Regions from separate parts of the Comamonas koreensis genome, predicted to be linked through region 1. Evidence: predicted binding sites of a transcription regulator. Region 1 holds the regulator's gene; each other region holds the start of a gene.
What was found. Region 1 encodes LexA, which represses DNA repair genes until DNA is damaged. Its sites were predicted from a motif close to ACTGTATNNNNATACAGT; they were not measured.

Region 2: the regulator LexA is predicted to act here: its motif matches at 3,713-3,730, upstream of F0Q04_RS06490 (VRR-NUC domain-containing protein).
Region 3: the regulator LexA is predicted to act here: its motif matches at 2,346-2,363, upstream of imuA (translesion DNA synthesis-associated protein ImuA).
Region 4: the regulator LexA is predicted to act here: its motif matches at 1,972-1,989, upstream of F0Q04_RS13860 (putative DNA modification/repair radical SAM protein).

Annotation. Positions count from the first base shown of each region.
Region 1 covers NZ_CP043575.1:2,695,006-2,702,108, reverse strand. Annotated here, with positions in the region: gene kdsB (3-deoxy-manno-octulosonate cytidylyltransferase) at 1-339, shown strand, start outside; gene adk (adenylate kinase) at 557-1,213, shown strand; gene F0Q04_RS12140 (asparaginase) at 1,311-2,330, opposite strand; gene lexA (transcriptional repressor LexA) at 2,445-3,161, shown strand; gene F0Q04_RS12130 (hypothetical protein) at 3,297-3,884, shown strand; gene F0Q04_RS12125 (FMN-dependent NADH-azoreductase) at 4,309-4,944, opposite strand; gene F0Q04_RS12120 (SDR family oxidoreductase) at 5,003-5,728, opposite strand; gene F0Q04_RS12115 (carboxymuconolactone decarboxylase family protein) at 5,762-6,199, opposite strand; gene F0Q04_RS12110 (PLP-dependent aminotransferase family protein) at 6,321-7,103, shown strand, end outside.
Region 2 covers NZ_CP043575.1:1,428,739-1,435,841, reverse strand. Annotated here, with positions in the region: gene F0Q04_RS06495 (ATP-dependent DNA helicase) at 1-1,872, opposite strand, end outside; gene F0Q04_RS06490 (VRR-NUC domain-containing protein) at 1,869-3,677, opposite strand; gene F0Q04_RS06485 (hypothetical protein) at 3,978-4,463, shown strand; gene F0Q04_RS06480 (hypothetical protein) at 4,460-4,954, shown strand; gene F0Q04_RS06475 (superoxide dismutase) at 5,011-5,637, shown strand; gene F0Q04_RS06470 (ZIP family metal transporter) at 5,698-6,636, shown strand; gene F0Q04_RS06465 (hypothetical protein) at 6,717-7,103, opposite strand, start outside.
Region 3 covers NZ_CP043575.1:4,113,302-4,120,404, reverse strand. Annotated here, with positions in the region: gene F0Q04_RS18785 (error-prone DNA polymerase) at 1-47, opposite strand, end outside; gene F0Q04_RS18780 (Y-family DNA polymerase) at 72-1,604, opposite strand; gene imuA (translesion DNA synthesis-associated protein ImuA) at 1,522-2,337, opposite strand; gene F0Q04_RS18770 (MlaD family protein) at 2,507-3,550, shown strand; gene F0Q04_RS18765 (hypothetical protein) at 3,547-4,227, shown strand; gene F0Q04_RS18760 (hypothetical protein) at 4,257-4,496, opposite strand; gene F0Q04_RS24225 (hypothetical protein) at 4,715-4,843, shown strand; gene F0Q04_RS18755 (plasmid stabilization protein) at 4,898-5,218, shown strand; gene F0Q04_RS18750 (hypothetical protein) at 5,273-5,422, opposite strand; gene F0Q04_RS18745 (SDR family oxidoreductase) at 5,592-6,650, shown strand; gene ykgO (type B 50S ribosomal protein L36) at 6,762-6,911, shown strand; gene F0Q04_RS18735 (low affinity iron permease family protein) at 6,957-7,103, opposite strand, start outside.
Region 4 covers NZ_CP043575.1:3,054,172-3,061,274, reverse strand. Annotated here, with positions in the region: gene F0Q04_RS13870 (tripartite tricarboxylate transporter substrate binding protein) at 1-803, shown strand, start outside; gene F0Q04_RS13865 (tripartite tricarboxylate transporter substrate binding protein) at 952-1,932, shown strand; gene F0Q04_RS13860 (putative DNA modification/repair radical SAM protein) at 2,123-3,451, shown strand; gene F0Q04_RS13855 (TIGR03915 family putative DNA repair protein) at 3,463-4,383, shown strand; gene panS (ketopantoate/pantoate/pantothenate transporter PanS) at 4,406-5,359, opposite strand; gene F0Q04_RS13845 (cation:proton antiporter) at 6,154-7,103, shown strand, end outside.

The DNA of each region.
Region 1 (7,103 bases):
GATGCACAGGGCCTGGCCAGCTATTTCAGCCGTGCGCCCATCCCCTGGGGCCGTGATTTTGTGAATATGGCCTGGTGGAAGAACCCCGGCACCACCGGCACGCCCGGTTTTGCGCCGCTGCACCATATGGGCATCTACAGCTACCGCGCCCAGTTTTTGCATACTTTCCCTACGCTCAGCCAGGCCCCGACCGAGCAAATCGAGATGCTCGAGCAGCTGCGCGCGATCTGGCATGGCCACCGCATCGCCGTGCATGTGACGCGGCAGATCCCTGGCTCGGGCGTCGATACGCCCGAAGACCTGGTGCGCGTGCGCCAGCTGCTGGGCGCGGTGATGTAACCCGCGTGCCTACCCTGCACCGCGACGGCCACCGATGCAAGCGCACCGTAAGCTAAAAGGCGCAGCATGCCTGTCTCGCGCAGCCGAGACACGGTATTGGTGCCAGTTCGCTGACAATCCCCTGATGCGTGATATGCTCAAGCCCAGTTTTTTTGTGTAAAAGCGGGCTTTAGTGCCCGCTTTTGCCGTGCAAGTTTTTTATTCTCCAAGGACCGTCATGAAATTAATTCTTTTGGGAGCACCCGGCGCCGGCAAAGGTACGCAAGCTGCCTTCATCTGCCAAAAATACGGTATTCCCCAGATTTCCACCGGCGACATGCTGCGTGCTGCCGTCAAGGCTGGCACGCCGCTGGGCTTGCAAGCCAAGGCCGTGATGGACGCCGGCCAGCTGGTCAGTGACGATCTGATCATCAATCTGGTCAAGGAACGTATCGCCCAGGCCGACTGCGCCAATGGCTTCCTGTTTGACGGCTTCCCCCGAACCATCCCCCAGGCCGACGCGATGAAGGCCGCCGGTGTCAAGCTCGACTATGTGCTGGAGATCGATGTGCCGTTTGAGGCCATCATCGAGCGCATGAGCGGCCGCCGCAGCCACCCCGCTTCCGGCCGTACCTACCACGTCAAGTTCAACCCGCCCAAGACTGAAGGCCTGGACGATGTGACCGGCGAGCCCCTGGTGCAGCGCGAAGACGACAAGGAGGAAACCGTCAAGAAGCGCCTGGATGTGTACAGCAACCAGACCCGCCCCTTGGTGGACTACTACAGCAGCTGGGCCGCCCAAGACCCGGCCGCCGCCCCCAAGTACCGCGCCATCAGCGGCATGGGCTCGGTCGAAGAGATCACGCAGCGCGCCATTGCCGCGCTGCAGGCCTGATAAGTCGCTCAGACTTATCCGCACAGCCACTGTCTTGCGACAGTGGCTTTTTTAATGCCTGCTCATGCCATCAGCAGACCGGCATGCGGCGGCTGCTTTAGGCCTTGGCTTGGACCTGCGCCAGCGCCAGTTGCAAGCTGACCCGGCATTTGTAGGGCGTCAAGGCCACCGCCAAGTCCTTTTCCAAATCGGCCACTCCAGGCAACACCGCATCGCTGATCACACCATCGCTGCAGCGGCTGCTGCGCCATACCGGCAGACCTTGCTGGCGTGCGCGCGCTATCGCCTCCAGAAGCAGCTCATGCACGGTGCCATTGCCGGTGGTTGCCACCACCAGACCGTCGATGCCCTGGGCGTGCAGGGCGTCCACCAGCCCGGGGCGCATACCGGCATGGCTGGTCACGATCTCCACCCAGGGCCAGGGCTGGCTGGCGGGGGCAGGCAAGGCGGCCAGCCACTGGCTGCCGGTGTAGCCATCCGCTGCGCCTGGTGCCGGCGAGGCATAGCCCTGGCGCAGGCGCACGGTCACGCCATCCACCCAGCCCAGGGGCCCCTGCTCGCCCGATGAAAAGGCCAGCAAACGGTGCGGATGCACCTTTTGCAGCCAGCGCGCGCTGTGCAGCTCGCCGCCGCCCGTCACGGCCACGACCTCGCGCAGCAGCGGCTGGCCATCCGCAGCCAACGCCGCAGCGGCGGCCACGGCGTCCTTCAGGTTCTGCGGGCCATCGGGCATCAAGGCATTGGCCGGGCGCATGGCACAGGTCAGCACCACGGGCTTGGCCAGGCGCCCTAAAGCGCAATGCAGGAACCAGGCAGTCTCTTCGAGCGTATCGGTTCCGTGGGTGATAACAACAGCACGCACGGTCTCATCGTGCATGGCCGCATCGCAGCGCTTGAGCAGCGCATGCCAGACCTCGTCATTCATGTCCTTGCTATCAATTTGCGCTATCTGCACCGCATCCAGCGGGCCTGCCGCCGCAGTCTCAATACCGCTCACGCCCGCCAGCAAGGCCGCGATGGACAGCTGGGCCGCGCGGTATTGGCCGGGTTTCTCGGCGTCATCAGCCATGCCGGCAATGGTGCCGCCGGTGCCGATGATCAAAATTTTTGGCTGCAAGGCTTGCCTCCTGCAAAAAACTGGTTAAAAATACAGGTACTGGATTGATATACAGGTGTTGGGATGCACAGTGGCTTTGCTTCTGCCCGGCACCGCAGATCACACGGAGATCTTATGCGAGACCATCCCAAACTGACCGCGCGCCAACAAGAAATTCTGGACCTGATCCAGACCGCCATTTCGCGCACCGGCGCCCCGCCAACGCGCGCCGAGATTGCCAGCAAACTGGGCTTCAAATCGGCCAATTCGGCAGAAGACCATCTCAAGGCGCTGGCCCGCAAGGGCGTGATCGAGCTGGTCAGCGGCACCTCCCGGGGGATTCGCCTGCAAAGCGATACTGTGCGCTCTATCAATGCCGCACGTGGCACGCGCTTTTCGTCGCCGCTGGCAGGCGTGTCCAATGCCACGGCCGGCCTGGGCCGTGTGGTGCAAGAGCTCGCCCAGCTGGCCCTGCCGCTGATTGGCCGCGTCTCGGCCGGCTCGCCCATCCTGGCGCAAGAGCATGTCGACCAAACCTATACCGTGGAGGGCGGCCTGTTCCAGCAGCAGCCCGATTACCTGCTCAAGGTGCGCGGCATGTCGATGCGCGATGTCGGCATCATCGATGGCGATCTGCTGGCCGTCAAAGCCACGCGCGAGGCCCGCAACGGCCAGATCATCGTGGCGCGCCTGGGCGATGATGTCACCGTCAAGCGCCTCCAGCGCACCAAGGACGGCATTGAACTGCTGGCCGAAAACCCGGATTACCTGCCCATCATCGTGCAGCCCGGCGAGCCCTTTGAGATCGAAGGCATTGCCGTGGGCCTGATCCGCAACACGATGCTGAACTAGGCCTAGCGGCCCCCTCGGCCCTCCCTTTTCTGCGCAACCCCAGGTAGCGGGCGTTGTGGGCTCTTGGCCCACAGCCCTGGGGGATGCGCTCGCCCTGCGCAATCCTGCTGTTACCCGTATACCAAGGAGTCTCCTATGCTTGTAGCAGATGCATTGCGCGCGCTTGCGCCTTTTTCCCTCGTCGCCGGCCTGCCCTGGTTCCAGTCCATCCAGCGTGCCATTGTGCGCAGCAACCGCCGCCGCCCCGGCCATGGCGCCGCCAATGACGGCCAACTGGCCGCCCAGGTGCACTGCTTTGCCACCGCGTCCTCTGCCGCTGTACAGCGCGGCGCCGCCCAGCAGCTGAGCTTGCTCGATGGCCCGGTAGCTCAGTCCAGCGTGGATACGTCAGGCGCGGATACCTCCTGCATGGACACGCCCCGCGTTGACTCGCCTGCCGATGGTGCACCAGTGCAGCGCCCCATCGACCGCATCCGCCTGCCGCGCAAACCCGCTGCGCGCCGTCGCCTCTCAGCAGCTGCGCAGTCCCACACCCGCCCCTTCCTGTCGGTGCAGCGCTGCAGCGCCCAGGCCGCCAATGATGCGCCCATCAAGATGTACTGGGCCCAACCGGCCAGCCTGCACCGCCAAAAAGGTATGCGCTGGGCCATGTCGGGCAGCATGGCCGATATCTGTGCCGAGCTCGAGCGCCTGGAGCGGCTGGAACATCTGCACGCGGTCTAAGCCGCCGCCCAGGGCGGGGATCAAGTCTGGCCCCCAGCATGCGTTGAACGCCGCAAACAGGGCCAGACTAGCCGAAGGTTTGCGCATGGGGCTCAGCGTCCCCGGCGCGGCATCTTGCCGCAGGCAGACCCGATTGCCGCTAGGTGCGGCCGGCTAGGTGCGGCCGGCTAGGTGCGGCCGGCTAGGTGCGGCCGGCTAGGTGTGAGCAGCCAGGCAACAGCCTACCGGAGGGTTTCCAGAACGACGCTGAGATAGTCTGGGCAACATGCAAGACAGGTGCAACGGCAGTACAGACCTGCCCAGTCCAGCAGCACCCCTCCCTGCCGTCCAGGCCAGGCCTTGGTGGTGCAAGGCCCATGCGCTGGGCACCCCGCGCTGTCAGCCATCGCTCCCTGCTGCCCACTTGCACCAGCTACGCGTGCTGTCAGCGCGCAGCAGCGACCACCTCCAGCGCCTGCTGCTTGAAGGGCGCCAGCTGCTCCCGCAAGGTATCTCTTGCGCTATCCACCGCAGCGGCGACGGCATCGGGGCCAAATACCAGGCCTTGCAGCAATACAAAATGCACATTGCGGATGCCGATGGAGGCCAGCGCATAGCGCAAGTAAGGCGTCAGAAAATCTTCCTGCCGGGCCCGGGGGCCCGTGTGGAAGCCGCCCGAGCTCACCAACACCAAGGTGGGCCGGTCTTTCATCAGGCCGATCTTCCCTTCAGGCGTGGATGCAAAGCTGCGGTGGATGCGGATCACATGGTCCAGCCAGAGCTTGAGCGTGGCCGGCACCGCAAAGTTGTGCATGGGGGTCAGAATCATCAGCAGATCGCTGTCTTCCAACTCCTTGATCAGCGTTTCGGACCAGGCCAGCGCCGGTGCATCCGCGCTCGCATTGGCGGTGATCGCCAGCGCATAGTCGCGGCTGATCGGCGGTATCGGGGTGGCCACCAAGTCGCGCTCGCGCAGCGGCTGCTGCGCCAGGCCCAACTCGGCGAGCATATCGGCCGCCAGTTGGTAGCCATGGCTGGCCTGGCCATGGGGGCCACAGTTCAAGAGCAAGGTACGGGTCATCAGTCGTCCAATCGTTTGAAAATAATCACACCCCGGTGTCCAGCCAATGCCTGGGGCATCAAGCCGCACTGCATTTGCAGACCCAGGCCGCCAGCGTGGTCCGCCCCAGGCGAGCGGGTCCCGTGGGCAGCAAGCTGTCACCGTCCAGCAACGCCCCCCGATACAGAGCGTGGGCATCGCCCAGCACTTCCCGCGGGTCGCCGCGCAAGCGCAGGTACTGCTGCATCCAGTCGGCCATCGCCATCTTCTGGGGCCCGGCCACCTCCATGCAGCCATCCAACGGCTGCGCCAGCGCGGCATCGGCCACCAACATCGCCAGGTCCTCTGCGGCCATCGCCTGCATACGCGCTACGGGCATGGTCAGCGCCGTACCGGCAGGGCTGCCCTGTGCCAGCCGTGCCAGACTTTCGTACAGGGGTGCGGCACGCAGCACCGTATAAGGCGTGCTGCCTGCCTGGATCAGCTGCTCTCGCAGCGCCAGCGCCTGGTAGTAGCCGCTGTGCTGCAAGCGCTGCACCCCCAAGGCCGACAGCGCAATATGGTGCGCCACTGCTGCAGCGGCGATGGCGGCATTTAGCTGGCGGCATATGCTCGCCCAGCTCGCCAGCGCATCGGCCGTCTCCATCACAGGTGGCTCGCGCACATCAATCAGCACCTGGGCGCCATGCAGCGCAGCTGGCAGCCTGGGGTCCACATCCGCAACCACCGGGTAGCCCAGCTGCCGCAGATTGCTGACCACCTTCGCGCCCAGCAGCTTGCAGCCGCCCAGAACCAGGACTTTCATAGGCCGTCTTGCGCCACGCCGGGAGCTAGCTTCTTAAACCGGCATCTTGCGAAAGGCAATCGCAAAGCGGTTCCAGCTGTTGATCGAGGTGATCACTGCCGTCAGCTCCATCAGCTCGGCATCCGTGAAGTGGGGGCGCACGGCCTCCCAGACGGCGTCGGGCACATGGTTGTGCGAGACCAGGGTCAGCGCCTCGGTCCACTCCAGCGCAGCGCGTTCGCGGTCGCTGAAGAACGGCGTCTCACGCCAGGCGGCCACGGTGGCCAGGCGGCGGCTGGATTCGCCGGCCTTGACCGCATCGGTCACATGCATGTCCAGGCAAAAGGCGCAGCCATTGATCTGCGAGGCGCGCAGGCGCACCAGTTCCTTGAGCAGAATGTCCAGGCTGCCCTTGGCAATCTGGTTTTCCACGCCCATCAGGGCCTTCATGATGGCGGGGTCGGCGGTGTAGAAGTCGAGTCGGGTTTGCATAGCTATCTCCATGGCTGGGTTGCGTCGGTGAATTCCGTTGCTGATAGGCAGTATGCAGTTGTCTTGGCCAAGCCAAAAGAGCCAAGAAATGCAAAAATGACTAGGCCAAGATAGGGATGCCATGATTTCAGACCCCGCCCACACCGATCCCCTACATGCGCTGCCACTGCAGGTGGACCGCAGCCTGCAGCTGCCCATGTACCTGCAGATCTGCCAGCGCTTCAAGACCGCCATTGCGCAAGGCCATCTGCGCGCCGGCGACCGGGTGCCTGCGTCGCGGGCGCTGGCCACCGAGCTGAACCTGGCGCGCGGCACCGTCGATCTGGCCTACCGCATCCTTGCCGACGAAGGCTACTTCCAGGGGCGCGGCGCGGCGGGCACCGTCATATCACCGAGCCTGCCCCCGGCTGCCACGGCCCCGGCGCCGCAAGCCATCGCCCGGCCACCGGCCGCCGATATCGTGGACCACGACGGTCTGCAGCCCCGCCCCCTGCAACTGGGCCTGCCCGCGATCGATGCCTTTCCGCGCAAGGTCTGGAACCGGCTGGTCACCCACCGCCTGCGCAGCAGCGAGCCCTACCGCCTGGCCTACCCCAACCCGCAAGGCGATGAGGAGCTGCGCCAGCGCATTGCGGCCTACCTGGCGGTCTCGCGCGGCGTGACCTGCGTGCCCGAGCAGGTCTTCGTCACCACCGGCCTGCGCAACACCCTGGAGCTGAGCCTGCGCAGCCTGGCCAGCCCTGGCGATGCCTTCTGGTTTGAGGACCCGGGCTATATCCTGGCGCGGCCGTTTTTGCAAAATGCCGCCGTACAGATCGTGCCCGTACCCGTCGATGCCCAGGGCCTGCAGGTCGATGCGGGTCGCCAGCTCAGTCCGTATGCTAAATTTGCCATGGTGACGCCT
Region 2 (7,103 bases), 1.3 Mb from region 1:
GCGCTGCAAATAATCAAAGCTGCTGAAAAAGCACAGGTAGTTGCCCGGCTGGCGGGCAAACTGCGCCGCCACCACTTCGGCAATCGGCACGAGCGACTGCGCCCGGTCCTGGTAGCGGGTGGAGATATGGCCCGCAATCTGCACCTGCAACTGTGCGGCCAGGAAGGGCGAGGGCACATCGACCCACTGCGTGGCAGGTGGCAGGCCCAGAAGATCCTGGTAGAAGGCCTGCGGCCCCAGGGTGCCGGAGAACAGCACCGTGGCGCAGGCGGCGCTATGGCGCGCGGCCAGGTGCGGCGCGGGCACGACATTGCGGATGCAGAGCGTGGACATCGGCCCCCGCCGGCCGGCAGATGCACTGCCCCATAGGCTGATATCAAACAGCGCATGCGGCCCCAGCTGCTCGGCCAGGTTCAGCCAGGACAGCGCCTCCAGGTAAAAGCCCAGCACCGCGTCGCCCGGCAGCATGGGGCTGTCGCCTTGGGCCTGGGCAATGGCCGCCACGGCGCGCTGCACGGCACCCAGCAGGCCGGGCGGCAGCTCGGCGTAGACCTGGTAGTCCTGCCCGCCCTCGTGCTGGGCCTTGTTCAGCGCGTTCCATTGCCGGTTCAAGGCATCCAGCGATTTCTTGACCGGGCCGGCCGCCGCCTTGCGCGCCGCCGCCAAGGTGTGCTGCGGCAGCTCGGCCGTGTACATGCGGCGCGCGCGTTCGAGCAGGTTGTGGGCCTCGTCCACCAGCACGCCCACCTTCCACTGGTGGGCCTGGGTCAGCGCATACAGCATCGCGGCGCTGTCGTAAAAGTAGTGGTAGTCGCCCACAACCACATCGCTCCAGCGCGCCAGCTCCTGGGTCAGGTAATAGGGGCAGACCTGGTGCTGCAGCGCCAGCGTACGTACCTTGTCGGGCGTCAGCATCGGCTCTTGCGCCAGGGCCTGGGCGCGGGCGGCGGGCAGGCGGTCGTAAAAGCCCTGGGCCAGCGGGCAGGATTCGCCATGGCAGGCCTTGTCCGGGTGCTCGCAGCTTTTGTCGCGCGCCTGCAGGTCGACCACGCGCAGCGGCACCGCGCCCGTCTGGCCCTGCAGCGCCGTCTGCAACAGGCCCAGCGCATGCAAGGCCAGCCGGTGGCCTGTGGTCTTGGCGGTCAGAAAAAACAGCTTGTCCAACCCCTCTTGCGCACTGGCCTTGAGCATGGGGAAGATGGTGGCCACGGTCTTGCCAATGCCGGTGGGCGCCTGCGCCATCAAACAGCTGCCGCCGCCCGCCTGCAAGCCCGCCTGGGCCGTGCGGTACACCGCCACCGACAGCGCCCGCTGCCCGGTGCGGAACTGCGCAAACGGAAAGCGCAGCGCCGCCAGCGCCGCATCCCGCGCGCTGCGGTGCGCGGCCTCGCTGCGCGCCCAGTCCAAAAACAAGCGGCATTGCTGCTCAAAAAACGCCTGCAGCTCGGCGGCGCTGTACGGCTCGGCCAGAACCGTCTCCTGCTGCGTGCCGACGTTGAAGTAGACCAGCGCCACCTTCAAGCGGGGCAGGCCCCGCTCCAGGCACAGCAGGTGGCCGTAGACCTTGGCCTGCGCCCAGTGCAAGGCGCGGTGGTTGTCGCGCACGCTGTCGATCTGGCCCCGGTAGGTCTTGATTTCCTCGAGCTGACCCAGAGCCGGGTCAAAGCCATCGGCGCGGCCGCGTACCTGCAGGTCTTCAAAGCTGCCTGCCAGGCGCAGTTCTGCCTCATAGCCGGCGCCCCGGCGGGCACGCACCAGGCCATGGCCTTCGATGCCTTCAAGCGCCGATGGCGCAGGCGTAAAGCGCAAATCCAGGTCGCCCGCGCGGGCGGTGAACTCGCACAAGGCGCGCACCGCCACGGTGTAGCTCATGCGCCCGCCTCGCGCCACTGCACATGGCAGACGCCCACGGGTATGCCATGGGCGGCGCAGTACTCCAGCCAGCGGATCTGGTTGTCCTGCAGCTTGTCGCCCGGGCCTTTGACCTCCACCAGCTGGTAGCGCCGCTCTTGCGGCCAAAAGCGCACCAGGTCCGGAAAGCCCGTGCGGTTGGCCTGCAGATTGCCGAGCAGGCGCTGGAACAGCAGTTGGAGGTGGGCCGCCGGTATGCAGGCCAGCGCATGGTCCAGCAGCGCCTGCGTCAACGTGCTCCAAAACACAAAGGGCGATTGCAGGCCAGCCTTGTCGGCAAAGCGCTGGCGGATCACCTCGGCGTAGCTGCCGTCGTCCAAGGTCGCCAGACAAGCCTCAAACAGCGCCGCACGCCGCGCGACAAAATCGGGCGCATAGACATCGGCCGGCCCCGCCTGGAACGGATGAAAAAACGCCCCTGGCAAAGGCGCAAAAATCGCCGGCCAGCACAGCAGGCCAAACAGCGAGTTGACCAGCGCGTTCTCGACATAAAACACCGGCGCATCGTCGCGGTGCCAGTGGTCGCGCAAGGCGTATTCCACAGGCATCAGGCGCAGGCCTTCGGTGACCTCGGCGGTTTTCATCGCGTCGCCAGCGCGCAAGGCGGCCTCCAACGCTGCGGCATCGCTCAGCGCATCCATCGCCGCCAGATCGTGTTGCATGCGTGGCATGCGCAGCACCCGGTCCAGCGCCACATCCTCACGCAGCTGCGCCACCTCGGGTTTGAGCGCGCGGCGGCTGGCGCTGCGCTGGCCCAGGTGGCGGCGCAAGCGCGGCAGCATGCGGGCCAGGCGCTGGCTTTCCTCATCGCTCTCGGGCTGCTGCGCAGCGGCGCTGGCCAAGGCCAGGGCCTCGTCAAAGCGCTCCATGCGTTCGAGCACGCGCATGCGGCGGTGGCGTGCGCCCGGGTAGGGGCTGGCAGCATAGGCCTGCTCGGCCAGCGCCCAGCTTTGGCTGCGCTCACAGGCCTGGCCCAGGCGCAGCAGCACCTTGGCATGGCGCTGCTGCAGCCAGGGGTTGGCACTGCGCCAGGTGGTCAACGCGTCCATCAGCGCCTGGCGGTCTTCGTCCTCATCCACCGCCTGGCGCCACTGCTGCAGCTGGCGGTAGCCCTGCACATCGGCGCGGGTCTGGAAGGCGCGCGACTGCGCATCAAAGGCCACCGTCTCGTATTTGAAGATGCCCAGGTCGGCCAGCACAAACTCTGACCAGTCCTGGTGCAGATTGCCAAAGAACATCAGGCGCAGGCCCTCGGCCAGCTCGCCGACGGTGACGCGCCAGGCGGCATGTTCGGCTTGCGGATGCCAGCGGTGGTAGGGCTGCAGCTGCTCTTGGGCTTCTTGCTCGGTACCTGGATCAGACTGCTGAGCCCATTGCGCAAGTTGGGCCAGCATGTCCGCCTTGCGCAGCGAGCGCGCCAAGCCGGCATTGGCAAAGATCTGCAGCAGCTCGGGCTTGGTGTGCAGCGCAAACAGCTCGGCCAACGCCATATCGGCATCGGCATCGATCCAGCCCAGTGCCAGCAAGGGCTGCGCGGCGGCATGTACATCGGGAATCTCGTCGTAGACCAGCTTGTCCGCGCGGAACCAGGGCCCGCGCCGCATCAGCATGCGCACCATCAGCGCCTGCGACGGCATGGGGGCCTGGGCAAAGTCCGCCAGAAACTGCTGCTCCTGCGCGTCCAGCACATCGCCATAGCGCTGCCCCAGCCACTGCAGCGCGCGCTCGAAGTTGTGCAGGTAGTAGTAGCGGTGGGGGGCCAGCATGGGGGTCGGATGCGGTGTGGGTGAGTGATAGCCGATCTGTATTTTTATACAGCTATTTTAACTTTGCCGCCATGTCCCCTTCTGGCCGTCAGGCTCGCGCAGCCGATTGCACTATTCCACTGCTTGCAGGCAGGCCATATACAAATGAGTTTGCGAATAGAAACGATTCTCATTTATTATGTTTTTATTTGACGCTGCCTTGATGCCGAGCAAAGTGTTTTCCGTTTATCCCGTGGAGGCGAGCCAACCGTGCCAAACCCAGACAGTGACATCCATCCGTTGGTGCAGGAGCACGGTGTGATGCTGCGCCACTATGCTGCACTGCAAGCGCGCTGCACGGCCCAGGTCGATGCACTGCGCGCGGAAGTCGAGGCGCTGCGCGCCCAGGTCACCCAGCTGCGGGCTCAGGTCATCATGCGCGACAGCGCCCTCATCTGGGAGCGCGAAGACCGCCTGGTGCACCTGTCGGCCATCGCCAACCGGGCGGCCGTCACGGCCGTGCGCCGCTGTGTGGACCCGGCCGCGACGATGGAAGTGGCCGCCGTGCCCCCGCCACCACCCGATGCCTATCTGCAAGAGCTGGGCCAGCATGCCACCAACCTGGTGATCTGCCAGACCGGCTGCATCAGCCACGGCGGCTACTGGCGCGAGCATGACCAGTGCAAGCGCCTGGGCAGCACCTGCCTGCTGGAAGACCCCCAGGGCTTTGTCCCCACAGAAACCGCCAAGGCCTCGCACGCCTGGGTGATGACGGCGGCCAGCGTGCCCGCCAAGGAGCTGCCATGAGCTCGCGTTTTCCGTCCTCCGTATCGGGCCCGCTGCTGCTGCGCGAATGGGAGCGCCTGACCCAGACCGGCGTGGAAGCCAGCCGCGACAACCGCCCCGAGCAAGCGCTGGCCTGGCATGAGCATGCGCTACGCGTGGCGCACCAGCTGTTCCACGATGCGCCGGCCGGGGTCTGCGCCGATGACCGCCTGGCCGCCTTTGTGGTCGCGCATCTGAACCTGGCCGACTGCTTCAACACCTTGAGCCAGCCGATATCAGCGGGCGAGTGCATCAACTGCGCCCACCACCAACTGCTGGCCTTGACGCGCGACGACCATGCCAGCGCCGACCTGCGATCGGCCGCCTGCAAGCACCTGCACCACACCTTTGCCGCCTTGACCGAGCACCACAACCGCTGCGCCGCCCGCGAGCGCGAGGATGCGATGGAGCGGCAGGCCCACAGCGTTCCCATGCCTTCGGGCAACCCGCCGCCGGGCACGCTGCTGCACTGACAGCCGCCGCACCGGCATTGACCACCCTGTTCTCCACTCAACAACTGACACACGATATGTCCTATACCCTGCCCAAGCTGGCCTATGCCTACGATGCCCTGGAGCCCAATATTGACGCCCAGACGATGGAGATCCATTACAGCAAGCACCACCAGACCTATGTGAACAACCTCAATGCGGCGGTTGAAGGCACGGAGTTTGCCAACCTGTCCATCGAAGCGTTGGTGGCCCAGGTGGAATCGCTGCCCGAGAAGCTGCGCCTGCCCGTGCGCAACAACGGCGGCGGCCACGCCAACCACAGCCTGTTCTGGGAAGTGATGTCGCCCAGCGGCGGTGGCCTGCCCCAAGGCGATGTGGCCCAGGCCATCGATGCCGACCTGGGTGGTTTTGACGCCTTCAAGGATGCCTTCACCAAGGCGGCACTGAGCCGTTTTGGCAGCGGCTGGGCCTGGCTGACAGTGACGCCTGCAGGCAAGCTGGCGGTGGAAAGCAGCGCCAACCAGGATTCGCCACTGATGAAGGGCATTGGCTCGGGCAACACCCCCATCCTGGGCCTGGATGTGTGGGAGCACGCTTACTACCTGAAGTACCAAAACCGCCGCCCTGAATACATTGCCGCTTTCTACAATGTGGTGGACTGGGGCGTCGTTGCCCGCAAGTACGCCGCTGCACTGGGCAAGTAAGTCACTCCCTTCTTCGAGCACGCGAGCACGCACATGACCCCAGGCAACCAACCGATGGAAATGGACAACCAGCCCGACCCGCGCGATGACGGATCGCGCAGCACCGCCAGCCCTGCGCCCAAACCGGCGCTCAAGCTGCAAACCCGCATCGGTCTGTTGATCTGTGCCCTGGGGGTATTTGCGCTGGCCGCACTGATCTGGGATGGCTTGAAAAACCAGCCCTCGGTGCGCAACGCGTTGCTGGGCGGCTGCATGGCCGCGCTGGCCACTGCCTTGGGCACCTTGCCCGTGCTGCTGGCCCAGCGTCCGTCGGAACGCACACGGGACACTCTTTTTGGATTTGGCGCCGGCGTGATGCTGGCTGCCTGCGCGTTCTCGCTGGTCATCCCCGCATTGGATGCCGCACGCGCCTCCAACCTGATGGGCGGCAGCGCCTGGGCTGCCGGCGGTGTGGTTGGCACCTCCATCCTGCTAGGCGGCCTGGCCCTGCTGGCCATGGACCGCCTGCTGCCCCACGAACATTTCATCAAAGGCCGCGAAGGCGCCAGCGCCCAGCAGCTGCGCCGCACCTGGCTCTTTGTGTTTGCGATCATCCTGCACAACCTGCCAGAAGGCCTGGCCATTGGCGTGGGCTACGCCGGCAATGAAGGCATGCGCGCCAATGCGCTGGCCATCGGCATCTCTATCCAGGATGTGCCCGAAGGCTTTGTCGTTGCCGCCGCGCTGCTGGCCGTCGGCTACAGCCGAGGCTTCTCCGTCCTGCTGGGCATTGCCTCCGGCCTGGTCGAACCCCTGGGCGCCGTCGCCGGCGCCGCCATCATCGGCAGCTCCGCCCTGCTCCTGCCCTGGGGCCTGGGCTTCGCCGCCGGCGCCATGCTCTTCGTCATCAGCCACGAAATCATCCCGGAATCGCACCGCAAGGGGCATGAGTTTTTTGCGACTACGGGGTTGATGGTGGGGTTTGTTTTGATGATGGTGTTGGATACGGCGCTGGGGTGAGGGGGTAGCGGGCGCGTTAGAGATACGCGTCAATACTGCACGCGGCGAGCTAAATGGCCCAGCGGATTTAGGGAAGATTGCTAACTCGCTGCGGTTGCAGCTAAGCCCGTCTGATATTTGAAGAGGCGCAACTCATGCTTGGCCCTAGATCGCTTATGCAGCAGTTCCTCAATGTCCAACACCCCAATATCAACACCATAGATGTCGTTCAGGTTGGTTGAAAGATCCTCAGCGACGAACACTTCGTCGAGATCGAAGATACCAATCGCTTCGAAATGTGTTCGATCGCCGGGCCCTTCGTGGTTCGCATCGCTCAAGCCAGGGAGCATGTCCAAAGCGCGGCTGTATGCCGCCTCTGGGTCGCCGGCTGCGAACATATGCAATGCGAGAAAGTGATGTTCTTCAATGCGAAGAACCTCGTACGGTGGTTGATTGTTCAACCAAAGGTTTTCCTCCTTTATGAGGAA
Region 3 (7,103 bases), 1.4 Mb from region 1:
CACAGCTCGGCGTAGTGGGGGATGGAGAGTTTGGGACGCGTGGCCATGGCTCTAGACGGGTGCGGCGCTGCTCAGGCAAAGCGGCCATGCAGAAACCAGGCGCCGCTGTTGGCGGACAAGCGGGTGTGGAAGATCCACAGCAAGCCGGCATGCGGGCTGTGGGCGACCCAGTAATCACGCAGCGCGGTGTGGGCGGTTTGGGTGATGGGGGCGGGTTGGGGCGGATCTTTGCGGTGATCGCTGTGATCGCTGCCGGGGGCCGCCTCATCGATGTGGGTGTCGCCATCCGAGTCGGCCGCCGGCAAAAAACCAGGGCTGCGGTGCCACCAGCCGCCTTCGATGCGCTGCGGGCCCAGCAGCAGCTGCAAGGGGCCGTGGTAGAGCGGCCGGCTCTGGCTGTCCTGCAGCAGTTGCAGGGGGGTGGGCAGCAAGAAGCTGGGCTGCGCAAGGGGCGGCACATGCAGCGGTGCATGCAGCCGTGAATGGGGCTGTGCAGCGGGCGGGGCGGCCTTGGCCTTGCCGGCTGGCTGCGCGGGCAGCCACTGCACCTGCCACTCGGGGCGGTGGTCGGGCCGCAGCAGCGGGCGCTGCACCTGGTCTTCGCCCAGGCGGGCGGTGATGCGTTCGAGCACCTGCTCCAGGCTTTCGCCATCGGCGGTTTTGTCGGGCAGCAGGCTGGCACTGCGCTCTTGCAACGCTTCGGGGGCATCGGCATGCAGGCGCAGCTCGCCGACAGGGGCTTGCAGCTGCACATGGGCCAGGTGCTCTTGCAGCAGGCGGCACAGGTGCTGCAGATCGCGCGTGGTGCTGGCGGTGTGGATGGTCAGCTCACCGCCATCGCCTACATGGCGGGAGCGCATCGCATCATGGCACCAGCACAGCCGAAAGCTGCGTACGCCCGCCCGCTGCGCCGCCAGCCAGCCGCACAGCTGCAGCAGCAGCTGGCGCGCGCCGTGCATCAGCGCATCTGCCTGGTCGATGCGCATGGGCAGCTCCAGCCGGGCATCAAAGCGGGCGGGCAACTGGATCCAGGGGTAGCGGTCGGGCAGCAGGCCATGGGCCTGGTCAAGGGCTTTCAGGATGTCCGTATCCATGCGCCGGGCCAGCGCGCCCCGGGGCAGCGCATGCACGGCGCCCAGGCTCTGGCAGCCCAGCTGGCTCAGCAGCTCGGCATGGCGGGCCACTGCATCGATGGCCTGCAAGGGCAGGGGCGCCAGCATCTGGGGCAGCGGCTGGCCCATGCCGTGGCGGATGCCGCAGCGCGCCAGCGCAATGGCCGCCAGGCTGGTGGGGGCCCAGCTGATGGCCTGCACGCCCAGCTGCCGGCTCTCGCGCAACAGGCGCCGGGCCAGTTGCTGGCGGCCGCCAAACAGGCGTTCGCTGGCCGAGAGCTCCAGCACCAGGGCATCGCCAAACACACTGTCCGAGGGCACGCAGGCCAGGCGCGGCGTGAACTGCTGCGCCCACAGTGCCAGGCCTTGCATCTGGGCCGTGGGCGTGGCGGGCGCGGCTGGGGTGGCCTCAGTGCTGCAGGCTGGACTGGGGCGCGCGCTGGCGGCGGGGTGGGGGAGTTGGGGCAGCAGGGCGGCCCAGATCGCTGTCATGGTCTGGCAAGAGGATGGCTCGGGTCGAGTTGGTGGAAGGAAGGGTGGCTGGCTGCGGCACGGTGCCGGGCCACAGGCGCGCGGGCAGCACGGCTTGCAGGCTGGGCGGCACGGCGGGCAGCTCCAGCGTGCCCTCGTGCACAGGGCCCCGGCGTTTGAGCAGCTCCAGCTGCAGCGACCAGGGCTGGCTGCTGCGCACCAAGAGGCGCAGTGGCGCCGCCGAGGCCTGGTGCCGGCTGCTCTCGGGCCGGAACACAAACACCAGGCCTTCAAACTGCTGGGCGCTGATCTGCAGGCGGCGTATCTGCTCGGGCTGCACCTGGGGCAGCCAGGCCAGCAGGGCGGCTGCGGCATTGGCCCGGAGCAGCTGCTCCAGCGCCCAGAGCTGGTCTTGCGGGCGGCTGCCGTGGATCCAGACCAGCTGCCCAGGCGCCAGGCCGCTTTGCGCCAGCCCGCTGGCATGGGGCGGCAGCGGCGGGCCCAGTGCGATGACAGGTTTGTGCGCTGGGCACTGCTGCAGGGCCATGCCGGTCAGGCGCCATTCCAAGGTGCCCGCCTGGGGCTGCAGCACCTCCGTCAGGCCCTGGCTGGGCCAGCCTTTGCCAGGCAGCTCGGCATCCAGCGCATCCCACCCAGTGGGGATGCCCGCCATCGGCGCGCGCACCAGGTGGTCGCCGCGCCAGAGCTGGGCGGCCACCGTGGGCGGCAGGGACAGGGCATCGAGTTTAGGCATGGCAAATAACTGTATATATGTACAGTATAAGAGCTTGCGCGGCTGCGATGTGTAACAAGCGACGGGCAAGCAGCGGGCGACTGGGCTGGAAAGTGAGTGTCTGCCTTTCAAAACAACCCATTGCAGCTTTGTTTTGAAGCGGGCAGCCAGCCGGGTAAGATCGCGGTACATGCAAATACCAGAACCCCACGACTCTGCCGACCGCCCCGCGCCGCCGTCTTCTGCCGCCTCTGCGCGGCGTATGGCCGTGGTCGATGGTGTGGCGGTAGACGGCCTGGCGCCGGTGCCGCACCTGGAGCGCAAGGCCGGGGCATTGCTGCTGTTTACCTTGCTGCTGATCCTGGGCTCGGCCTTCTACCTGATGTATGCGCGCGGCGTGTTTGAGCCCAAGCAGTCGCTGATCCTGACGGCCGATGACTCCGAAGGCGTCTCCATTGGGCTGGACATGACCTTCTCCGGCTTTGCGATCGGCAAGGTCAGCAAGATCGAGCTGGCGCCCGATGGCACGGTGCGCATCCATGTGGATGTGCCCGAGAAAGATGCACACTGGCTGCGTAGCAGCAGCGTGTTCACCTTGGTCAAGGGCCTGGTGGGCGGCACGACGATCAAGGCCTACTCGGGCATTCTGGACGACCCGCAGCTGGAGGACGGCGCTGTGCGCGCGGTGCTGTCGGGCGATGCGACGGCCGAGCTACCCCAGCTGATGAGCAATGCCCGCCAGCTGCTGGAGAACCTGAACATGATGACCTCCGCTGGCTCGGCCTTGGGCGGCACCCTGGAGCAGCTGCGTGACCTGAGCACCAAGCTCAACGGCCCCAGCGGCGCGCTGGGCGTGGTCATGGGCGGCGACGCCGAGGCGCGCAAGATATCGCAGACCCTGGACCGCACCAACCAGCTGCTGGCGCGGCTGGACGGCCTGGCCAAGAATGCCGACAAGCAGGTGTTTGGGGCCGATGGCGTGATGCCCGAAGTGCGCGCCACGGTGCAGCAGCTCAATGCCGTGCTGGGCGATGTGCGCGGCAGCCTGAAGAAGGTGGATGCGGTGCTGGTGGAGGCCCAGGCCGTGGGCGCCAATGCAAAGGATGCCACCCACCAGCTGGGTGATTTGCGTGCCGATGTGGAAGCCAACTTGCGCAAGGTGGAAGGCATGCTGACCGAGCTGAACCGCAAATGGCCGTTTGCCAAAAAGGATGCCGAGGTGCGACTGCCATGAGCGCCATGATTGCCATCACCACCCGCCTGGCCGCCGCACTGCTGGCTGCCGCTGTGCTGGGCGGCTGCGCCAGCGGCAAGAAGGCGCCCGACTGGGCGATCAACGAACAAGGCGCTGCCGAGCGCGCGACCGATGCCTACCTGTCGGGCAACAGCCGGGTGGCCGATGCCGAATGGCGGCGTGCACGCGATGAGGTAAGCCGCACCGCACGGCCCGATCTGCTGGCCCGGCTGGAGCTGGCGCGCTGCGCTGCGCAGGTGGCTGCCTTGGATGCCGCCCCTTGCACAGGCTTTGAGGCCGTGGCCCAGGATGCCGCCGATGCCGAACAGGCCTATGCGCGCTATCTGCAGGGCCAGCTGGCTGCCGGGGATGTGGCGCTGCTGCCCAAGGCCCAGCAGGCGGTGGCGCCGCTGGCGCCTGCGCAGGCAGCCGCTGCGCTGGCGGCGATAGAGGACCCGCTCTCGCGCCTGGTCGCTGCCGGGGTGTTGGCGGCGCGCGGGCCGGTGCCGATGGCGGTCGTCACCCAGGCGGTGGACACCGCTTCGGCCCAGGGCTGGCGCCGTGCCGTGATGGCCTGGCTGATCAACCAGCAGCGCCTAGCGCGGGAGCTGGGCGATACGGCGCTTGCCGAGCAGGTGCAGCGCCGGCTGGATCTCCTGCAGGCAACGCAGAAATAAGACCGCAGGCGCTCAAGCGCTGCATTCACTCACATTGACTGGCTCGTCGTCGTATCGGGCGCTGGCTCTGGCTGCGTGCCGGGGTAGGGGTGCTCGGGGTTGCCTGGGTAGGGGTGCACCGGCTCGCTTGGGTAGGGATGCTGCGGGTTGCCCGGGTAGGGATGCAAAGGGCTGGGCTCATACGTGCCCGGCTCACCAGGCGCCGGCTGGGGCTGGCCCGGGATAGGGGGCTGGGTATGCGATTGGCTGGGGTCGTAGGGCTGGGGCATGGTCGTTCTCCTGCTGCGGCATAGACAGCGCATGCAAAAGCCCAGTGTTGCAAGCGCTATGGCTGCGCTGTGTAGGCCTGGGGAGCGCGCAAAGGTACGCGCATCGCCGTTACGCCCTGTGTAAAGCGGAACAAGCGGCAGCAAAGCGTTTTTCTGACAGGCAGCGCCTTGCGCCAGGGCTAGGCTGAAAGCATTGACTCAGCCCTCGGAGAACCCCCATGCGCCATCTGCCCCCTGCAAACCTTGCGCTGGCTACACCACAAGCGCAAAAGCCAGTCCCCACCACCCCCAAGAAGCCCCAGCCCGGTGGTGGAGGCCCGCCTGCCGATGGTGATCCATCGCAGTAACCCCCATCCACCCTGAGCCACCCCGCCTCAACGCAGCACCCAAGGAGATTTGTGATGCCCCAAGGAGATAAATCCGCTTATACCGATAAGCAAAAACGCATGGCCCGCCATATCGAGAAAAGCTACGAGAAAAAAGGCGTGTCGGAAGACGAAGCCGCTGCACGCGCCTGGGCCACGGTGAACAAGGCTACCGGCGGCGGCAAGCGCTCCGGATCGGGCCGGGGCAAGGCCACAGGGCCGGGGTCGCAGCTCGCAGCCGCGCGCTCGGCAGCGGCCAGAAAAGCCGCAGCCAGCCGCAGCCCCGAAGCGCGCTCCGCATCGGCCAAAAAGGCGGCGGCTACCCGCAAGCGCAATGCCGCTGCCAAGAAAAACTGAGGATGTAAAACAGGCCAGCCACCGGGTGGTGTACTGGCCTGTTGCGTTGCCCGTTTAGACGGGTTCCGGATCTTTCACCGGTGGTTCATGCCCAGGTTCCTCGATCGGCAAGGTGCTGTCCGGCGGATCAATGGGCTCGGGCTTGGGCAGATCCGGCGGCGGTGGCGCCACCGGCGGTTGAGGGGGCGTAGTAGGGGTTGGCATGGCGGCCTCCTTTCTGCCTTGTTTGTACTGCGCGCTGCGACGGCCGTATGTCGGACAAGCTTGTCAGCGGGTAAGCGCATGTAGGGCGGTCGAGATTGATGTAGCAGCGGTGTGCCGCTGCGGTATGTCGTTTCATTCTTTTAGAGTTCAAGATCCAAGGAGTTTCAGCATGAGCCCATCCACCAGCAAGTCCAAAAAGAGCGCCAGCAAGAAGCCTGCGGCAGAAAAGCGCTCGGTCGAGGAAGTGGTGGCTGCACAGCAGCGCATCCAGCATGCGCAAAGCCAAAATGACGCTCGGGCCAAGGCGTCCAAAAAAGCCAAGAGCAGCAAGGACGATAAAACCCGTAAAAAGACCGCACCCGGCCCCGGCCACGAGGTACCCACACCGCCGATGCCTGGCAAAAAGCTGGCCAAGCCCGGGCATGAGAAAGCGCTCGATCTGCAACCGCTCTACCTGGCAGACAACTACCGGGGCAGCGGCAAGCTCGAGGGCAAGACGGCGGTCATCACCGGCGGCGACTCGGGCATTGGCCGGGCGGTGGCCGTGCTGTTTGCCCGCGAGGGCGCGAATGTGGCGATCCTCTACCTCAATGAGCACGATGATGCGAAAGAAACCTGCCGCCTGATCGAGGACGAGGGCCAGCAGAGCCTGGCAATCTCCGGCAATGTGCAGGACCCGCAGTTTTGCGACAAGGCCGTCAAGCAGGTGCTGAAAAAATTTGGCGCGCTCAATGTGCTGGTCAACAATGCTGCGTTCCAGCAGCATGCGGCCGACATTGAGGACCTGAACACCGAGCGCCTCGACGAGACCTTTCGCACCAATATCTTTGGCTACTTCCACATGGTCAAGGCCGCCATTCCGTACCTGCAGCGGGGCGATGCGATTGTGAACACCGGCTCCGTTACCGGCCTGCGCGGCAGCAAGCAGCTGCTGGACTACTCTGCGACCAAGGGCGCCATCCATGCGTTTACTAAAGCGCTGGCGCAGAACCTGATGGAGCGGGGCATACGGGTGAATGCGGTGGCCCCGGGCCCGGTGTGGACACCGCTGAACCCGGCCGACAAAAACCCAGAGGACCTGCGCAAGTTTGGCGCTGACACGCAGATGGGCCGGCCCGCCCAGCCCGAGGAGCTGGCGCCCGCCTATGTGTTTTTGGCCTCCCAGGCCTGCTCCAGCTATATCTCCGGCATTGTGTTGCCGGTGACGGGGAGCGTCGGCGAATCCTGAGCGAAGGCTTGCGGATGCAGCGCTTTACATCGATCCCACGGAATGGGGTTGAAATGATAATGATAATTTATTATCATTTTTGCTCTGTTGCTGTTTTGGAGAAGCTCTGCCATGCAAGTCCTGTCCTCGCTCAAAGAAGCCAAGAAGCGCCACCGTGATTGCCAGGTGGTCAAGCGCCGTGGCCGCATCTATGTGATCTGCAAGTCCAACCCGCGCTTCAAGGCGCGCCAGGGTGGGGCCAAGAACAAGCACAAGCGCTGACACCACGCGGGTATCTGCACGTGGTTGGGCAGGCTGGGTGGGTGCTCAGCGGGTGGTGTTGCCGTCCTCGGCCTGGCGGGCCTTGTCGGCCAGAATGTCGAACTCCTTGCGCAGCGCATCCAGCTCGTCTTCGTCCAGCTCTTCCAGTGAAAGCATGCGGTTGCGGGCGGGCTCGATCGCGCGAATGAGCTC
Region 4 (7,103 bases), 360 kb from region 1:
GCCAGCCGCTGGTGGTAGAGAACAAGGCCGGCGCGGGCAGCAATATTGGCTCCGAGCAGGTCGTCCGCAGCGCCGCCGACGGCTATACCTTGTTGGTCGCGGGCAGTGCAATGGCAGTCAACCAGACGCTCTACAAAAAGGTGAACTTTGACCCCCGAGTGGACCTGGTCGGCATCAGCTTGATCGCCAAGGTGCCGCTTGTCTTTCTGGCCAACCCGGCCAGCGGCATCAAGAGCATGAACGACCTGGTGGCCAGGGCGCGGGCCGAGCCGGGCAAGCTGAGCTATGCCAGCGCCGGTATTGGCGGCACCCAGCACTTGAGCGCGGAGATGGTCAAGGCCCGTGCTTCGCTGCAGATCGAACATATTCCCTACAAGGGCAGCGGCCCGGCCCAGGCGGATTTTCTGGGCAACCAGGTGCCGTTGATGGTCGACTCAGTCACAGCCGCGCTGGCCAATATCCAGGCTGGCAAGGCCGTGCCGCTGGGGATGACGTCAGCCACACGCTCCAGCCAGTTGCCCCAGGTGCCAACGATTGCTGAATCCGGCCTGCCGGAGTTCAAGGGCTTTGAGGCGGTCGGTTGGCTGGGCCTGATGGCCCCCAAGGACACGCCCAAAGCCATCGTCGACAAGCTGAACCAAGAGACGGTGGCCATCCTCAACAGCCCCGAGATGCAGAAGTTCATTCTCGACCGGGGCTCCGAGCCCGCGCCGACCAGTGGCCCGGAGATGGACCGCTTTGTCGCCAGCGAAATTGCCGAATGGGGCAAAGCGGTCAAGCAGTCGGGCGCGACCGTAGAGTAGGGCGTCGCCATCGGCCTCGCCGGCCAGTGCAGGCCGGTTCGCAGTCAGAATCCTTACGGGCTGCCGACCATGTCACCCATGCGTCCCCGTGCCTGGGAGCGCTTTTCTACACTCTTTGTCGCCTATAGACTGAAATGGAGACAAAGAGATGGTGTTGACGCGCAGAAGCATGCTGCAAGCGGGGGCTGCCACGGCAGCTGGTGCATGGATGGGGGCGGGCGCATCGCTGGCCCATGCCAGCAAGACCTTTCCCACCCGGGCGATCAAGCTGGTGGTGGCTTTTCCGGCCGGCGGCCCCACGGATCTGACGATGCGCCAGCTCGCTGAGAACGCCGCCAAGGTGCTGGGCCAGCCGATTGTCGTGGAAAACCGCCCGGGTGCGGCAGGATCTCTGCCCGCTACCCAGTTGCAGAACACCGCAGCGGACGGCTACACCATCGCCCAGCTGCCGATGAGCGTGATGCGCCTGCCCTTTACCACCGGCCTCAAATGGAACCCGGTGGAGGACCTGAGCTACATCATCAATGTCACCGGCTATGCGTTCTGCATGGTGGCCAGCACCCAGTCCGGGCTCAAGAGCTGGCAGGACGTGGTGGCCTGGGCCAAGGCCAATCCTGGCAAGCTCACGCTGGGCAATACCGGCACCTACACCTCGCCCCATGTCACCTCGGCCATCATTGCGCAGCAGCTGGGCCTGGATGTCGTGCATGTACCGTACAAGGGCTCGTCGGAGCTGATGCGCGCCACGATGGCGGGTGAGGTGATGGTCGCGGCCGACACCAGCGCCGTGATCCCCTATGTGGACCAGGGCCGCATGGTCGCCTTGAACGTCTGGACCGAAAAGCGCCTGCCGACCTTGCCCAACACCCCCACCTTGATCGAGCTGGGCCTGCCGACCACGCAGTACTCGCCCTTTGGCCTGGTGGGCCCCAAGGGCATGCCCGCCGATGTGCAAGCGGCCTTGCACAAGGCCTTCAAGGAAGCGATGGAGATGGAAAGCTACCAGGCCATGCTGCAGCGCTTTGAGATGCTGCCCATCTACATGAACAGCGCCGACTACAAAAAGTTTGCCGCCGAGTCCACCGTCAAGGAAAAGGCCGTTCTGGCCAAGCTGGGGCCGCAGGCTTGATGGGGCTGTGATGGCTGTCTGGGGGCAGTTTTCCTGAAAGCTGTATTTATATACAGTATTTGCAGAAAACTACTCCGGTCTGAATAGCGCCGCCATGCGTCCCGGAGGGGCGCGCTCCCAAGGAGGATCACTCCCATCTTGGTGAACGCGAGGAGATTTTGCTAGAATACTGTACATATACACAGTATTTATGCAAACCCTCACCAAACTCCAGATCCTGGCCGATGCCGCCAAATACGATGCCAGCTGCGCGTCGAGCGGCAGCAAGCCCCGCAACTCCCTGGGCCGCAAGGGGATGGGCTCGACCGAGGGCATGGGCATCTGCCACAGCTATACGCCCGATGGCCGCTGCGTGTCACTGCTCAAGATTCTGCTGACCAATTTCTGCATCTACGACTGCCGCTACTGCATCAACCGCAAAAGCTCCAATGTGCAGCGTGCCCGCTTTAGCGCGGCAGAGGTGGTGGGCCTGACCTTGGACTTTTACCGCCGTAACTGCATAGAGGGCCTGTTTTTGTCCAGCGGCATCATCCAGTCGTCGGACTACACGATGGAGCAATTGGTGGAGGTGGCGCGCAGCCTGCGCGAGGACCATGATTTTCGCGGCTATATCCACCTGAAGACGATTCCGGATGCTGCCCCTGAGTTGCTCGCCATGGCAGGCCGCTATGCCGACCGGCTCAGCATCAATATCGAGCTGCCCACCCAGCAGGGCCTGCAGCAGTTGGCGCCCGAGAAGGATGCCGTAGGTATTGCCGCGGCCATGCACCAGGTGGCCGAACATATCGAGCTGGCCCGGCAGCAGACGCAAGACCAGCAGGGCAGCAAGCTGGTATCGCTGCCCCGCCAGCGCCAGGCAGCCCGGGCCGCAGCGCCCAGCTATGCGCCCGCTGGCCAAAGCACACAGATGATAGTGGGCGCCGACAGTGCCAATGACGCCACCATCTTGCGCACCAGCAGCGCGCTCTACACCGGCCAGCGCCTGCGCCGCGTCTACTACTCGGCCTTCAGCCCCATCCCCGATGCATCGTCCGATCTGCCGCTGCAGGCGCCGCCGCTGATCCGCGAGCACCGGCTCTACCAGGCCGATTGGCTGATGCGCTTCTACGGTTTCAGCCCTGCCGAGATCACTGCGCCAGCCGCCGGCGGCATGCTCGATCTGGAGCTGGACCCCAAGCTCGCCTGGGCGCTGTCGCAGCGCCAGCATTTCCCGGTGGACCTGAACCGTGCGGCCAAGGCATGGCTGCTGCGGGTGCCGGGCTTGGGCGTAGGCAGTGTCGAGCGCCTGCTCGCTGCCCGCCGGGTGCGCCGGCTGCGGCTGGCCGATCTGCAGCAGCTGCGCGTTGCCACCAGCAAGGTGCTGCCTTTTGTCGAGTTGGATGACTACCACCCGCCGCTGGCCATGCTCGACAGTCTCAGCTTGCGCCAACAGCTGCTGGCCCAGATGGGGCAGGGCGCGGTGCAGCGCCGGCACAGCGGTATGCAGTTGGCGGCTGCCGCGCAGATGGCGCTGTTTTGAGGAGGCCCGGCATGCAGGCAGAGAACGACAGCTTGACCGTAATGTTGGAAGCACCGGACGACTTTGCCGGCTTTCGCCAAGCGGCGCGGGTATTGCTGGCCCTGGGCGCAGCGCCCGAGGTGGTGCATTGGCGCTGGACGGATGAACTGTCCACCCAGGCCGAGGATGGTGATTTGTTTGCGGATGCTGGGGCAGCCGACGCTGGGGCAGCCCATGCTGCGGCTGCCGGTGCTTGGGTTGCCGATGCGCCGGCCCGCGTTATTACCCCCGATGCGTTGGACCGTTTGACCATTGCACCCGGCCAGCCGGTGCATATCCGCAAACCCCAGCTGGCTGTGCTGCGCCATGCCTGCTGCCACCGCAACCCGGGCCGCTTTATGCTGTGCTACCGCTGGTTGTGGCGGCTGCAGTGCATGCCCAGCCTGGCAGGCGATGCGCTCGATGCCGATTGGCGCGAGATCGAACGCCTGGCCCGTGCGGTGGGGCGAGAGATCCACAAGATGCATGCCTTTGTGCGCTTTCGGCCCGCGCAGGACGAGAAGGGCGCACCGTTGCATGTGGCCTGGTTCGAGCCCGAGCACCACATCGTGCGCGCGGCCTCGGGCTTTTTTAGGGAGCGCTTTAGCAATATGCGCTGGGCGATTCTGACGCCAGGCTGCAGCGTGCTCTGGGACCAGGAATGCCTGCAATGGGGGCCTGGCGCCACGCAAGCCCAGGCACCGGGCCCCGATGCGGGCGAGGCGCTGTGGTTGGCCTATTACCAATCGACCTTCAACCCGGCGCGGCTCAAGGAGCAGGCCATGCTGCGCGAAATGCCGCGCCGCTACTGGAAGAACCTGCCCGAGACGCAGCTGATCAGCGGCCTGGTCGCAGGCGCACGCAGCCGCACCGGGCTGATGCTGGCGGCGCAACCAGCAGCGGAGCGCGCCTGATCAGCCCTGCGGATCTGCAAGATCAGTGCAGCGAAACGTCTTCGCGGCGCACATGGTCATTGGCCGTGCCCGTGGGGCGGCTGGACCAGTAACCGGCCAGCAGCGAGCCAGAGATGTTGTGCCAGACCGAGAAAATGGCGCCCGGCAGCGCGGCCATGGGGCTGAAGAACTTGGCGCCCAGGCTGGCTGCCAGGCCCGAGTTCTGCATGCCCACCTCAATGGCCAGGGTACGGCAGACCGATTTGTCAAAGCCCAGCAGGCGACCGCCCCAGTAGCCACCCAGGTAGCCGATCAGGTTGTGCGCAATGACGCCCGCCAGCACGACGCCGCCGACGGTAGCAATGCGGTCACGGCTCAAGGCCACCACGGTGGAGAGCACCAACAAGATCGCCACCATCGATACGAGCGGCAGCAGGCGCTCTACGCGCTTGATCTGCGCATGCCAGAAATGGTTCAGCAGCAGGCCCAGGCCAATGGGCAGCAGCACGATCTGCGCAATTTCCATCAAAAGCGCGCTGACCGGCACGTCGATCGAGGCCGAGATATACAGGCGCGCGAGCAGCGGCGTGGCCACAATCCCCACCAGGGTCGACAGCGCACTGATCGTCACTGACAGCGCCACATCGCCTTTGGATAGAAAAATCATCACATTCGAAGAGGTGCCACTGGCCACGCTGCCCACCAGCACCATGCCTGCGGTCAGCTCGGGCGGCATGTTCAGCGCCTTGGCAATCAGCCAGGCCGCTAGCGGCATGATGAGGTAGTGCAGGAACAGACCCGCCGCAATCGGGGCCGGGCGCTGCAGCACGCGGCTGAAATCGGCCACGCGCAGGGTCACGCCCATCGCAAACATGATCAGCATCAGCAGCTGGGCAATATGGGGCTTGAAGCCCAGGAAGGCCGAGGGCGCGCTGTAGGCGATCAGCGCCATCACAGCCGCCCAGACGGGGAAAAGACGGGTCAACAAGGCAAGCACGGATATATCCAGACCAAAAACGGGCCCCAGGTTGTGCGGAGGGACAAATCCGGATGCACAGGGGCCAAAAAGCAGGGAGTGGCTGATGCGTGGTCGCGGCTGCGCTGTCACGCTCGTCCGCCGGGCAAGGTGCCCGACCAGGGATAGCGGACCGGGGCAGCAAAAGGGCGGTGAACGCGGCGCTACCGGTGGGTAGCGGGCAGGCGCTGGGAGCTTGTGGCTGGCCGCATCAGAGCCGCGATCATACGGTTACGGCTGCAACTGGTTGGGGCGGGCGGCGGGGTGGCATCACTGCGCAGTCGGATATTGGCGCGCACTGCCTGGCGGTGCTGGGGCAGGTGCGGGCACCGGGCTTGCCAGTGCAGCTTACCGATGGGATGCTGGCATCTTTTGTACCCACCGCATGCTACGTTCCAAATAGCACGCTTGGGCGCCAATGCAGGGCTGGGTGCTCGGCACACCTGCCTGGTAAAAAGAGCGGCTCATGCGGCCTGCATTGTAGGACTGAAGGCTTTTTGTGCCCAGCGCCGGCATGCTGTGGTGGCAATCGGCAGATCATCCAGTAAAGTTGTTGAGATTGGTTAACGATCTGATGCATAAGTGCAACAAGGTGCCTGGGCACCACGCTGGTGCATCCCCTGCCTCGCAGTGCCTGCCACGGTCTGGCTTTTGAAGCTGGCCACGTCAGACAGCGGCACTGCCAGGCGATCTACAGCTCTGTGCCCTGCGGCCATGCATGCAGGACACACTTTTTGGAGGAGGGTGCAGATATGCCACCCCAAGCAGCATCTTCCATGCCGCTGCCGCAGATCGGCGGCTGGCTTGAACACAGTGTGGGCCCCTTGATGAGTTGGTGCGTGCTGGTTGCAGCTGCGGCACTTGCCGGGCACGCGGTTTTCCGACTCACCGGTTTTCCGCGCATGCTGGGCTATACAGTGGTGGGCCTGCTCGCTGGCTGGCTGGGCTTTGGCGATCTGCCCTGGCCGCTGCAGGGCAACACCCAGGTGCTGCTGCACACGGCAGTGGGCACCAGCATGCTGATTGCGGCCTCGCAAATCTCCCTGAAATGGCTGATGCGACAGCCATTTTTGCTGTTGCAAAGCCTGGTCGAATCGATGGCCGCTCTGGTGCTGGTCACGGCCACTTTGCAATTGCTGGGCATGGGTTGGGCGGTGTCGCTAGGGGTAGGGGTGGTGGCCATGGTGGCCTCGCCCTCGGTGCTGCTGCGCATCTCGGCCGACCTGCGCTCCAGTGGCGCCGTGACCGACCGCAGCTTGCTGATGGCCACCTTGGGCTGCATATATGCGCTGGTGCTGGGCCTGGTGGTCACCGTGGCCTGGTCGCCCGTCGCGGGCACGGATGCGCAATCGGGCCTCGTGCTGACGGCAGCTGGCATGGGCCACTTGCTGTGGAGCCTGGGTTTGACCCTGCTGTGGGCGCTGCTGACCACCGCCGCGCTATGGCCGGTGCTGCGCTGGCGATCGTCGCGCAGTGATTCCACGGCGCTCTACATGCTCGCGGTGCTGGTCGCTGCCAGTTTGCTCGCGGAGCGTCTTGGCGGCTCGGCGGCGCTGGGCTTTGTGCTGGCCGGTGTCATGCTGCGCAACCTGAGCCCCAAGCCCATGGTCTGGCCCTCGGCCTTTATGGCCGGCAACACCATGCTCAATTTGCTGATGTTTGTGCTGGTGGCCAGCATGGCCGGCCAGATTGCACCCAGCGCGGCGCTGATCAGCCTGGTCGCTGC